3 regions of the Mesorhizobium sp. M1396 genome follow, and region 1 is predicted to be linked to each of the others. Evidence: riboswitches for the same ligand, from Rfam matches in the RefSeq annotation. Region 1 holds a riboswitch; each other region holds the start of a gene.
The links. Region 1 has a riboswitch for cobalamin ahead of metE (5-methyltetrahydropteroyltriglutamate--homocysteine S-methyltransferase). Riboswitches for the same ligand answer to the same signal wherever they lie in the genome.
Positions count from the first base shown of each region.

Region 2: it holds a riboswitch for cobalamin, as region 1 does, so the genes downstream of both, NKH02_RS20410 (DUF1636 family protein) here and metE (5-methyltetrahydropteroyltriglutamate--homocysteine S-methyltransferase) in region 1, are expected to answer to the same signal.
Region 3: it holds a riboswitch for cobalamin, as region 1 does, so the genes downstream of both, NKH02_RS13390 (aromatic ring-hydroxylating oxygenase subunit alpha) here and metE (5-methyltetrahydropteroyltriglutamate--homocysteine S-methyltransferase) in region 1, are expected to answer to the same signal.

Region 1 covers NZ_JAMYLA010000050.1:19,822-24,157, forward strand. Annotated here, with positions in the region: gene NKH02_RS26675 (alpha,alpha-trehalose-phosphate synthase (UDP-forming)) at 750-2,444, shown strand; cobalamin riboswitch at 3,013-3,214, shown strand; gene metE (5-methyltetrahydropteroyltriglutamate--homocysteine S-methyltransferase) at 3,310-4,336, shown strand, end outside.
Region 2 covers NZ_JAMYLA010000031.1:27,734-32,069, forward strand. Annotated here, with positions in the region: gene NKH02_RS20390 (NADH-quinone oxidoreductase subunit C) at 1-290, opposite strand, end outside; gene NKH02_RS20395 (NuoB/complex I 20 kDa subunit family protein) at 295-876, opposite strand; gene NKH02_RS20400 (NADH-quinone oxidoreductase subunit A) at 867-1,232, opposite strand; gene NKH02_RS20405 (winged helix-turn-helix domain-containing protein) at 1,554-2,753, shown strand; cobalamin riboswitch at 2,785-2,988, shown strand; gene NKH02_RS20410 (DUF1636 family protein) at 3,027-3,461, shown strand; gene cobW (cobalamin biosynthesis protein CobW) at 3,458-4,336, shown strand, end outside.
Region 3 covers NZ_JAMYLA010000017.1:14,242-18,577, forward strand. Annotated here, with positions in the region: gene NKH02_RS13385 (FAD-binding oxidoreductase) at 1-50, opposite strand, end outside; gene NKH02_RS13390 (aromatic ring-hydroxylating oxygenase subunit alpha) at 122-1,369, opposite strand; cobalamin riboswitch at 1,485-1,686, opposite strand; gene NKH02_RS13395 (DUF680 domain-containing protein) at 2,196-2,399, shown strand; gene NKH02_RS13400 (DUF680 domain-containing protein) at 2,469-2,675, shown strand; gene NKH02_RS13405 (DUF680 domain-containing protein) at 2,755-2,991, shown strand; gene NKH02_RS13410 (ABC transporter ATP-binding protein) at 3,078-4,190, opposite strand; gene bglA (beta-galactosidase BglA) at 4,232-4,336, opposite strand, start outside.

The DNA of each region.
Region 1 (4,336 bases):
GGAAGAGCGGTGCAAGGCGGGCTTGCCTTGACGGCATTCACCGTCATCGAGATCGCCACCGGCATTTTCCAGAAGCTCAGCTTGGGGAAGGCCAGTAAGGTTCCTGAGGTAACGGAGAACTCGCGGCGTCCGTCGGAGCACTTGACTTGCGATCACGTCCCACGATGCCGAATGCGGGCAGACTGGTTCGCCATTGGTATGGGACCAGCGGAATTGGCAGCAGGGCTTCATCTTCGTCAATCTCGACGAGGCGCCGGATGTGGAGCCCGGCATTCGCGGATGTCAGGAAGTGCTCGCCTGGCTGGTATTCACATCGCGGTCTGGCTTCCACGATTTTGGGATCGTCGAGGGCAACGAGGAAGGGATTCAAAAACCGGCCCTGACGGGCGGAAAGGGACTATCCCGCCCTCTCCGATCTCCGTGTCAAAACTCTTCGGCAGACGCAGGATCGCATCACGGGGCCCGGCAGCCTTGGCGGCAGCGACATAGTTTCAGTTCATTTCAACAGGTGCTGGCATCTACTGGGTGTATCTCTTATCCGAACAATCCAACAATTACCGCAAGCACGGTCCGCTCGATCGGGTCGCCAGCTATTTTCGCGATAAGCCGGTTCTTGAGGGCGCCGAAGCCGAAACGCGACAATCGGTCGCCATTTGCTCTGACGCTCGTCAGATTCTCGTCAGCAGGGGGTGTGCCAATCTGGGAATGCCAGTTGCTCCATCATGGGGAATATTCAACGGAGGCATGAAATGGACGCATTGAACAACGCCAACTCGCCGCGCCGGAACCTCACATGGCAAACTGGGGCTGTTCACGAACTAATCGCTTTTGAACAACCCCTGAGAGACTTGCCACAGGAGCGAGAACAACAAGCCGAAGTTGGCCCGTCCCGTCCTGTTGTCTCAGCCGCAGACCAGCGCTTCAACACGGCGGCCCAGCAGCCACATAGGAGTCTTATCGCAATTTCCAACCGCGGTGCGACTGTCAATTCTGATCAGCCCAAGACAGGCGGGCTTTCGGCGGCCCTGGAGTGCGTCGTGGAGCGTTCCGGCGCGGTCTGGGTAGGTTTTTCCGAGCATCTGGGCGACGGGGATAAGCAACAGGTGCCCGTCGTGCAGCGTGGCAAAGGTCAAATCGGGTGGCTTGATGGGCCGGCAGCGGACTATTCTCGGTACTATCAAGGTTTTGCAAATTCAATATTGTGGCCGGCGCTCCACTCGCTGCCGGACCGGATCTCAGGCTCGGAAGAGGATTATAAAAGTTATCGCGACGTCAATGCCTTCATGGCGCGCGCGGTGTCCGAATTGGGAGATAACGCAGTCTACTGGGTTCATGACTACCATTTCCTGCCGCTCGGCGCTGATTTGCACAGACTCGGCATTGACCGGCCGATCGGCCATTTCCTGCATACGCCATGGCCCGAGTCTGACATGATGGAGCGCGTGCCCAATTCTGGCGAGCTAATGAAATGTATGCTCGAGTATGATCTGCTCGGTTTCCAGACCGACCGTGATGTGAGCAATTTCCTCGCCTGTGTCCAATCTCATTTGGGGCTGGAGAGCAAGAACGGGGTCGTTTTCTCGGACCATGGCCAGACGCAATGCCAAAATTTTCCTATAGGTATCGATCCGAAGCTATTCGAACAGTGTGCCGCAGATTCGCTTGAGGCGCAGAAAGCCTACATTTCGCAGTTGAAACTTGGCGGAGCAAAGCTAGTTATCGGCGTCGATCGGCTCGACTACACCAAGGGCATCGACAATCGGATTAAAGCTTTCGATCTGCTGGCAGTCGAGCCGCAACGTGTCTCGCTCTTGCAAATCGCAACTCCCTCACGTGGCGACATCCAAGCGTACAGCGAATATCGGCGCGACGTCGAAAGACTCGTCAATCAAGTCAACAACCGGCATGGCACGGACGAGTGGATGCCGATTATCTATGAGAACAGGTCGTTCACCCAAGCTGAGATAGCGGGTCTTTACAGAGCCGCGCGTGTTTGCGTTGTGACGCCGTTGCGCGATGGCATGAATCTTGTGGCGAAAGAATACATTGCTGCACAAGATCCGAGCGACCCTGGCGTTCTGGTGTTATCGAAGTTTGCCGGCGCGGCCGAAGACTTCGGCGAGGACGCCCTGCTGGTAAATCCGAGGCTCTCCGACGAGATAGCTACCGCGATCTCAAGAGCGGCCAGCATGCCGCGCGAAGAACGCATCCAACGCTGGCGGAGGATGATGGACAAACTTGAAGCGTATACGATCCACCATTGGTCAGCGGACTTCGTTCGGCAACTGGACAGCAGCCGGGTTACGGTCCCTGCGGATCACTTCCACTATGTTGGCTTGGGCTGGATCAGCGAGGCCCAAATGCCTTCGTATCGGACCGAGCCAGAATTGCACACCGCGCTGACGCGTGCACTGGATAAAAACTGGGTCCTGCCGATCGTATGATGCAGAATATGAAGCACGCGAGCTTTGCCTGCATTTGCGCATCCCTCAATGCCGAGCGCTTGGAGAGAGAGATACTTATACTGACCGCCTGAATGCGGCTTAAGCGGCTTATCGGGACCACAGTCGGGCTTTGCATCAGACCCTTGAGCCAGGCTCCGTCAGTGTGGTCTCTTGCCGCCGAGCGGAGTCATCACGATTGCCTAGTCACCCGTGATGACGACTGGCGTGCCAATTCCCCTCGGACCACGGTTTGGCGCTCACTCCGAGAAAACCGCTTCTACCACGCACGCACGGCTTGCGGCCGCATCGTTAAACATCGCCACCAATGCGATCTTCTGCATTCTAATGACGTTGTCACGCGCTTGAAGTCTTGTCCGAAATCCTTCATCGGCGACCTGCGAGGGATGTCGCAGCCCGACAGGGATCCATTAGTTGGACAATGGTGGCAGCGGAGCAGCGCCGCCAATGGGCGACTGAATATTTCACAATGTTAGACAAGCATAAAAGCGAAATCACATAACGACATAAACATTTCGTTATGCGTCATTGACAAAAGAGCGGACTGCTGTGATTGTCTGCGTGTCGTGGTTCTCGCGTGCGGCGCTGCCGCAGCGGAGCTAAGAGGGAAGCCGGTGCAATGCCGGCGCTGCCCCCGCAACTGTTAGCGGCGAGCCAACCCCACTCATGTCACTGAGGCGAATACCCTCAGGAAGACGGGTAGAGGCTATGACCCCGCGAGCCAGGAGACCTGCCACGGCGAATTACGTCCACGGGCGGGGTGTCTCGGTGGCCGCTGCGAGCCGGCGTTCGTGCCGGTCTGCTAGCGCCTTCCTTGTCATCGGCGCCCCAACCATCGGGGTATGACATGACTGACTCTCAGGAAATTCCTGTAGCAACGCTCGGCGTGCCGCGCTTCGGTCGTCGGCGAGAACTGAAATTCGCGCTTGAAAGCTACTGGTCCGGAACATCGTCCGCTGGCGACCTTCTCACGACGTCGAAGGCGCTCCGTGCCGCTAGCTGGGAAGAGCAGCGCGATCGCGGCGTGTCGAAAATCCCGTCGAACGACTTCTCGCTTTACGACCATGTGCTCGACACCGCAGCCATGGTCGGGGCCGTTCCATCCCGTTACGGCTGGAATAGCGGCGAGGTCCCACTTGACATCTACTTCGCAATGGCGCGCGGCAACCAGGGTCAGACGGAGGATTGTGGACACGCTGGTCACCAGGAGGAGGCTCATGGACCTGGTGTAACCGCGATGGAAATGACCAAGTGGTTTGACACCAACTACCACTACATTGTGCCGGAACTCGATGATGATCAGACGTTCGCACTCTCTTCATCGAAGCCGGTCGATTACTTCCTCGAGGCTAAAGCTCTCGGCATTCACACACGCCCAGTCATCCTTGGACCCATCACCTTCCTCAAGCTGGCGAAATCGCCTGCCGAGGGGTTCGGTCCCATCGCGCTCCTACCGCGGCTGCTGCCCGTTTACGAGCAAGTCCTGCAGAAGCTGAAGCTGTCGGGAGCCGACTGGGTGCAGATCGATGAGCCAGCGCTTGTCCTCGATCTGAACCCGAACGAACGAGCTGCGTTCGAATTCGCCTATGGCCAGCTGTCGAAAGCCGCGCCCGAGCTGAAGATCATGCTGGCTACGTATTTCGGGTCGCTGGGAGACAATCTCGAAACCGCGGTTTCTCTGCCCCTGGCCGGGCTGCATATTGATCTCGTGCGCGCTCCCGAGCAGCTGGAAACGGTGGGTCGGCTCGCTCCGAAGGATCTGGTGCTCTCGCTTGGCTTGATCGATGGCCGCAACGTCTGGCGTGGGAACCTGCCCGCCATTCTCGACCGCATCAAACCGATCGTCGCCGGCTGGCCCTTGGACCGCGTCGAGA
Region 2 (4,336 bases), on a different contig from region 1:
GTTTCCTCGTCGGCCTGCACCTTGACGCGGATGCGTACGTTCTGCTTCGGCGACAGGAGATGGTAGACGACGTCGAAGCGCTTGGCCCGCGACGGATAGTCGGCGCCGCAGACGTCGATGATCGAGATGAACTGGCAGCGCGCATCGTCGCGCAGGAAGGTTATCACCTCGACCAGATCGCGCGGCTCGACGTGAATGGTAAGCTCGCCATAGGCGATATCAGCGTCATTCACGCGGTCGATCAGCTTCTCGCCGAGATAGGTCGACAGTTCACTCAGGGATGCGGTCATGGATTTACCGTTCGATCGTGCCGGTGCGGCGGATCTTCTTCTGCAGCAGAAGGATGCCGTAAAGCAGCGCTTCGGCGCTCGGCGGGCAGCCGGGCACATAAATGTCGACCGGCACGATGCGATCGCAGCCGCGCACCACCGAATAGGAATAGTGGTAGTAGCCGCCGCCATTGGCGCAGGAGCCCATCGAGATGACGTAGCGCGGCTCCGGCATCTGGTCGTAGACCTTGCGCAGCGCCGGTGCCATCTTGTTGGTCAGCGTGCCGGCAACGATCATGATGTCGGACTGGCGCGGAGACGCGCGCGGCGCGACACCGAAGCGCTCGCTGTCATAGCGCGGCATCGAAGTGTGGATCATCTCGACCGCGCAGCAGGCAAGACCGAAGGTCATGAACATCAGCGAACCGCTGCGCGCCCAGGTGATCAGTGCCTCGGTCGAGGTGACGAGAAAGCCCTTGTCGGCCAGCTCATTGTTGATCTCGAGGAAGAAGGGATCGTCCGCCCCTACCGGCTGGCCGGTATTGGGATCGATGATACCTTTGGGCTTCGGCGCGACGAGGGTGCCTGAACTATCGTTCAATCCCATTCCAGCGCTCCTTTTTTCCATTCATAGGCAAAGCCGATGGTCAGCACCGCCAAAAACACCATCATCGACCAGAAGCCGAGCATGCCGATCTTCGAGAACGACACAGCCCACGGAAACAGGAAGGCCACTTCCAGGTCGAAGATGATGAACAGGATCGACACCAGGTAGAAGCGGATGTCGAATTTCATGCGGGCGTCATCGAACGAGTTGAAACCGCACTCGTAGGCGGAGAGCTTTTCGGGATCGGGATTGCGGTAGGCCACCAGGAAGGGCGCGGCCAGCAGCGCCAGGCCGACAACCAGCGCCACGCCGATGAACAGGACGATGGGCAGGTATGAGCTCAAGAGTGCGTTCATGCTCGGCTTTCCGTTGGCGCCAATCCACGTTGATTACAGCACCGGACCCTAATGCGGAAGCGTGACAGTTTAACCGCTGAACCGTTTTAAGGGCCTATGCTGCAACGCGGCGAGGGTTAGCGCAGCACTTCCAGCGAAGCAAGTCAAACCTTGTTCAAAAGACCGACCTGGACGGCATATCGCGGCAAACTGGTCCGATCCGCTCTTGTTTGATTTCCTTCGCTTTTTACTCCACTTTTCTCTCCTGACATGGTTGCCGCCAAAACCCTGCTAGCATCGGCCGGAATCACCCCCTCAAATCGCCCTCAGAGTGACGCCTGCATGAAGGAAAAGATTTCGCTCCCCATGGCCCGGCGCATCGCGCTTGCCGCCCAAGGGTTTCTCGATCCCCGCCCAATCGGCACGCCGAACCGCCGGCACTTCGCCCGGGTACTGGCCCGCACCGGCCTGCTGCAGATCGATTCCGTCAGCGCGGTGGTGCGCGCCCATTATATGCCGCTCTATTCGCGCCTTGGCCCCTACCCGCTCGCTCTGCTCGACAACGCGGCCGTGACGCGCAAGCGCACGGTGTTCGAATACTGGGCGCACGAGGCTTCCTTCCTGCCGGTCGAGACATACCCGCTGATGCGCTGGCGCATGGAACGGGCCGAGCGCGGCGATGAGATGTATCTGGGCCTCGCCAAATGGGGCCGCGAACACGCCGCCTATATCGAAGAGATCTACCGCCATGTCGCCGATCGCGGCCCGATCGCCGCTTCCGCGCTCGAAGGCCAGAAGGGCTCGGGCGGCTGGTGGGGCTGGAGCCACTCCAAGCATGCCTTCGAATGGCTGTTCTGGGCCGGGCGCATCACCACTGCGCACCGTCGCGGTTTCGAACGCTTCTATGATCTGCCCGAGCGTGTGCTGCCGCAGGCGATCCTCGATCTGCCGGTGCCGGCCGCCGAGGACGCGCACCGCGAATTGCTGCGCATTTCGGCCCGCGCCCACGGCATCGCGACATCAGGCGATTTGCGCGACTACTTTCGGCTGTCGCCGGCGGACATGAAGGGCCGGCTGGAGGAACTGGTCGAAACAGGCGAGCTTTTGCCGGTGCGTGTCGAAGGCTGGGACAAGCCGGCTTATCTTCACCGGGACGCCCGCCTGCCACGCAAGGTCGAGGCCCGAGCCTTGCTGGCGCCGTTCGATCCGGTCGTCTTCGAGCGGTCGCGCACCGAGCGTCTCTTCGACTTCCACTACCGCATCGAGATCTACACGCCGGCCGACAAGCGGCAATACGGCTATTACGTCCTGCCGTTCCTGCTCGGCGACAGGATCGTGGCGCGCGTCGATCTCAAGGCCGACCGGCCGGCCAGCGTGCTGCGCGTCCACGCCGCTTACGCCGAAGCTGGCGCCCCGCCGCGGACCGCCGCCGAACTGTTCGAGGAATTGAAGCAGATGCAGGGCTGGCTCGGCCTCGAACACATCGAAGTGACGTCCGCCGGTGACTTGGGTCCGGCGTTGGCCGACCTAACCGTGTCGTAAGCTCGCGTTGACACCGCTACCCGCAAAAGCCTAAATCCCGGTCGAGACGGTCTCTTCTCTTCAACGAGAGGAGCCAAGAGGGAATGCGGTGAGGGATATCTGTCCCAAATCCGCGGCTGTCCCCGCAACTGTAAGCGAAGAGCCAAGGCCTAAAGCCACTGGGATGGTCCCGGGAAGGCGGCTACCAAGGCGATGACCCGCGAGCCAGGAGACCTGCCGTCCGCGACTATAGAATCCGATCGCCCGGCGGGTTTCCGGGCAAGGAGCCGATCTTTGGACCACGACAGCAGTTTTTCGGCTGGCACAGCGGATGTTTCGTCCGGGCATGATGATGCGTTGGCCGGCGTCACCGTGATCGTCTGCGCCTCCTGTCGCGACGAGACCGGCTCCGACGCCCATCCTCGCGCCGGCGAACTGCTGGCGGACGACACGCGCCGCGCCGCATCTGGCGACAACATTCGCGTCCGCGGCGTTGAATGCCTCGGCAATTGCAAGCGACGTCTCAGCGCCGCCATCCTGCGCGACGGCTGCTGGAGCTATGTCTTCGGTGACCTGACCGCGACCAGCGGCGCCGACCTCGTTACCGGCGCCAAGCTCTTCGCCACCTCGACCGACGGCCTGATCCCGTGGCGCGGCCGACCCGACAGCCTGAAGCGCGGCCTCGTTGCCCGCATCCCTCCACTCGACATGCTGAAGGACTTGAAATGACAGTTTCCGTCTCCCGTGTTCCGTGCACCGTCGTCACCGGCTTTCTCGGCGCCGGCAAGACGACGCTGGTCCGCCATCTCCTGGAAAACGCCGGCGGCAAGCGTATTGCTATCATCGTCAATGAATTCGGCGACATCGGCATCGATGGCGAGATCCTGAAAGGCTGCGGCATCGATACCTGCCCGGAGGAAAACATCGTCGAACTGGCCAATGGCTGCATCTGCTGCACCGTCGCCGACGACTTCGTCCCGGCGCTCGACCAGATCCTGGCGTTGACGCCGAGGGTCGACCATATCCTGATCGAGACCTCGGGCCTGGCGCTGCCCAAGCCGCTGGTCCAGGCTTTCCAGTGGCCAAGCGTGAAGAGCCGCGTCACCGTCGATGGTGTGATCGCCGTGGTCGACGGCCCGGCGCTGGCCGACGGCCGCGTCGCCAACGACATGGATGCCTTGCAGGCGCAGCGCACCCAGGATGAGACGCTCGATCACGACGATCCGGTCGAGGAGGTGTTCGAGGACCAGATCGCCTGCGCCGACCTGATCATCCTGTCGAAGAGCGACCTGATGGACGCAGCCGGCACCGCCCGCGCCAATGCCATCATCAACGAACACTCCGCTCGCGCGGTGAAGATCGTGCCGACGTCGCACGGCAAGGTCGATCCCTCGGTGCTGCTCGGCCTGGGTCTGGCCGTCGAGGATGACATCGAAAACCGCAAGTCCCATCATGACGGCGCATTCGACCATGAGCATGACGACTTCGATACGTTCATCGTCGACATTGCCTCGATCGCCAATCCCGATGAACTGGCAAAGCGCGTCGCCACCGCCGCCGAGGAAGAAAACGTGCTGCGCGTAAAGGGCTTCGTCGAGGTCGGC
Region 3 (4,336 bases), on a different contig from region 1:
TTCCAGGGCGTCATCTGGTCGAGATGGCGATAGAGGCCAAGATCCGTCATCGCATTCATCCTCTTGTCCCTTTTGTTTTATGCATGATCCCAAAGCCGCTGCGCATTTTGGGCGACATGCACTAGGCCACGCTGCGCAGGGCCGGCCGGCCGCCTTCGGCGAGGCGCGGGCCGATGAACGACGCGTACCATTCGACGAACTGGATCACGCCGCCCTCATGCAACTCCGAATAGGGGCCGGGCTCGTAGGCGGGCGACAGGATGCCAAAGGCGTTTTCCTCGACGATGCGGCGATCCTGGTCGTTGGTTTCGGTCCAGACATGGGTGAGGTCTTCGATGGTGTAATCGACCCCCTCGACCGCGTCCTTGTGCACCAGCCACTTCGTCGTCACCGCCGTTTCCGTGGCGCTGATCGGCAGCACCCGGAACGTCACCGCGTGATCGATGAGGATGTGGTTCCAGGTCGTCGGATAGTGATAGTGCATCAAGGTTCCGATCCTGTCGGCGGAGACAGTGTCGGAGAGGTTCTTCTTCACCGCCAGCTTGCCGGTCATGGTGTAGCTGACGGCATCGCGCAACAGCGGCGCGCGGGTGGCGCGGTACTGCCCGGCCGGATCGATGCGGAACTTGCTCGGCAGGCCTGATGCCTCGCATTTGGCCCAATGCGCGACCATTTCAGGGTCGCTGTCGGCGCCGTTGACGCCGGTCACGGTAGGCGCTTCCGGGAAGGTCTTGCACAGCTCGGGATGATTGGCGACGCAGTGATAGCACTCGCGATTGTTTTCCCAGACCAGCTTCCAGTTGCCCTTCTCGATGATCGTGCTCTCGAAGGCGATCTTTGCTTCGCGCAACCGGTGCGGCAAAAGATAAGGTTCGATCATCGCCCGCATCGGCGCGAAATCGGCGGGCTCCCTGGCCAGGCAGATGAAGATGTAGCCGCCGACGCTCTCGCAGGCGACCGGCTTCAGGCTGAACTCACTCTTGTCGAAACCGTCGGCCATCTGGCGGGCAAACAGCAGCCGGCCGTCGAGCTCATAGGTCCATTGGTGATAGGGGCAGACCAGCTTTGCCGCCGTGCCCTTGTCTGTGTTGCAGACCCGGCTGCCGCGATGGCGGCAGGAATTGTGGAAGGCGTTGATCTTGCCTTGTTGGTCGCGGACAAGAACGACCGGATAGTCGCCGATCTGAACTGTGATGTAGCTGCCTGGCTTCGGCAGCTCGCAATCGTGGCCGATGAACAGCCAATCACGATACCAGATCAGCTCCATGTCGAGCTTGAAAAAGTCTGGATCGGTGTAGAAGGGCTGCTCTAGCGAAAAGCCTTGCCGGCGGCTGTTCAAGAGCCTCAGCATGTCGTTGCGAATATCCATGTCCTGTCCTCGTTTCTTAAGGACTGAACTGGTGGTGACGGAGGAAGGATCGGACGCAGGCCGGCGATGCGCCGGACATGCACTATCCACCTCTTGACCGCCCACCGCGATCAGTCGAGTCTAGAAATCTCGGGCTGGTTTCCGGGCTCTGGAGTTGTCCTTACGGACCATCGCGACACCTTCCCAGGCAACTGCCCAGTGGTCTCCCGTTGCGACTTGAACTCCACCACCGTTGCGGGGGCAGCGCCGGATTCTGACCGGCTTCCCAATTCTCCGCCTCGTCGTCACGAAGCGGCACCTGAGATGGTACGATCTAACCACGATCGCGGGCGCGTCATCGGCATGAAAACGACATCGTATCCATGCGGCGCGACACGCATGCGAAACGTTCCGTTGGCGATTGCGGAGCCGAAATCCTATCTCCGCGGCGGCCATTCCCAACTGCAATCTCATCGAAGCCAGCCCCTTGCCGGCGACCAAAAAAGGTTAACGGTTTCGAAAAGTGACCATTAGCTGGTTCTAAAATCGAACCGAACGGTTCGTTTCTGTTGACGGTGCGTGCAGGACGGTGTGAACGCCGGCCCTTGGAAACAGTTGGTGATCCAGCGGGCGATTTTACGTAAGGTATTGAAAAACATGAATAAAAAGTAGCGTGTGGAATCCCGTGGCACAATTTCAAGTGGCGGATTCATGGTCCACACGGAACAACTTCGTGATTGGAAAAGGTGAGGATGCCCTCCCACATCGGGGCTGTCCGAACGACGCGATTTCCTTTCCAAGACACGCCGCTGGACGGACGGAAAAGAAGACACTGGAGTACAAAAAAATGAAAAAGATCATTCTCACTGCCGCCGCCGTTCTGGCCATTTCCGGCAGCGCCTTCGCTAATGGTAGCGACCACTACGGTTCGAACGGCGCCAATCAGCCTGCTGCCGCGGTCGACAAGTCGTACACGGCTTCCACCAAGACCTCGGAACCGGTTGCCCAGACGCCCGCTCAGGGCAGCGACCGTAACCTCTTCGGCCGCTAACAACCAATTCCCAGTTGACGGCGGGTCTGCCCGCTGTCCTGGCGAAATCCAGAAATTCAGGAGACTAAAATGAACAAGATCCTTCTTGCCGCCGCCGCCGTTCTGGCCATCACCGGCAGTGCCTTCGCCGGCAGCGACAACTTTGGCTCCAAGGGCGCCGACCAGCCTGCCGCCGCGGTCGACAGCTCGTACACGGCTTCCGTCAAGAAGTCGGAGCCGGCCACGCAGGCGCCTGTCAACCATGGCAGCGACCGCAACCTGTTCGGCAACAACTAACATCCGACCAAAACCAACATCCGACAGCGATGCGGCGGGTTAACCCGCCGTATCGAATTCGAGAATACGGAGTATCAAAATGAAAAAGATTGTTCTTACTGCCGCCGCTCTTCTGATTGCCGCCGGCAGCGCCTATGCCCGCAACGACAACGCTGGCGGCACCGACATCAACAAGCAGTCGACCGTCAACGTCGACACCTCGCATACGGGCTCGATCCGCAAGAGCGAATCGCCCGTCTACAAGCTGCTCAATTCGTCTGGCGATGCACCGAAGTCCGCCCCTCAGGGCAGTGACCGGAACCTCTTCGGCCGCTAACAGCCGAAGCTGATCTCCAAACGAGAGCGGCGGACCTTGCCCGCCGCTCTTGTTTTTGTAACAGGGCAGTATCGTCGTGCGACCTCTCAGGCCGCCTTCGCCTCCGCTTCGTGAAGAGCGAAGGACCGCCCATCCGTGTCGAAGATATGCAGGTCTTCGCCATTGGCGCTCAGGCGCAATGTCGAGCCACGCTTGACTTCGACATTGCCAGGCAGCTTGGTCACCAGCGGCAGGTCGGCGCGGCCGATGTCGATGTAGACAAGCTGGACTTCGCCGAGCTGCTCGACATAGTCGACCGTCCCTTCGAACAGATAGTCCGCACCGCTGGCGATGATCAGGTCCTCCGGTCGCACGCCAAAGCTCACCGCGGCACCCTTTGCCGAAGCAGGCGTCGTGATCGGCACGGTCGCCTTGCGCCCGCCGACATGGCTGACGACAGTCGGATTTCCGGTCTTGTCGATGGTCGCCGGCAGGATGTTCATGGCCGGCGAGCCTATGAACTGGGCAACGAACAGATTGCCGGGCTTCTTGTAGAGGTCCATCGGCGTGCCGACCTGTTCGATATGGCCGTCCTTGAGCACCACGATGCGGTCGGCCAGCGTCATCGCCTCGACCTGGTCGTGGGTGACATAGATCATGGTCGTGGCGGGCATCGATTCCTTGAGCTTGGCGATCTCGATGCGTGTGGCGACGCGAAGTGCGGCGTCAAGGTTCGACAGCGGCTCGTCGAACAGGAACACCTTCGGATTGCGCACGATGGCGCGGCCAATGGCGACGCGCTGGCGCTGTCCGCCCGACATCGCCTTGGGCAAGCGGTCGAGGTATTTCGTCAGCTGCAGGATTTCCGCCGCCTGGCGCACGCGCCGATCGATCTCGGCCTTGTTCTCCTTCCCGATCTTCATCGAGAACGCCATGTTGTCGTAGACGGTCATGTGCGGATACAGCGCGTAGGACTGGAACACCATGGCGATGCCCCGCTTCGACGGCGGCACGTCGTTCACGACCTCGCCAGCTATTCTGAGCTCGCCGGAGGTGATTTCCTCGAGCCCGGCGATCGACCTCAGCAATGTCGACTTGCCGCAGCCCGACGGGCCGACGAAGACGATGAATTCGCCCGACTTGATATCGAGGTCGATGCCGTGGAGAATGTTCAGATTGCCGTAGGACTTCTTCACTTGTCTTAGCGTGACATCGGCCATTGGTTTCCCTCCAGTAATTTGAAATTCAAGTGATTTGAAATTCAGTCGACGCGCCCGAACCAGGCGCCGTAGCCGCCGAGCCGTATGGAACCGGTGCTCGCCTGCCCCGAAAATCCGTGCCCGGGCAAAGGTTGCAGCGATCGGCC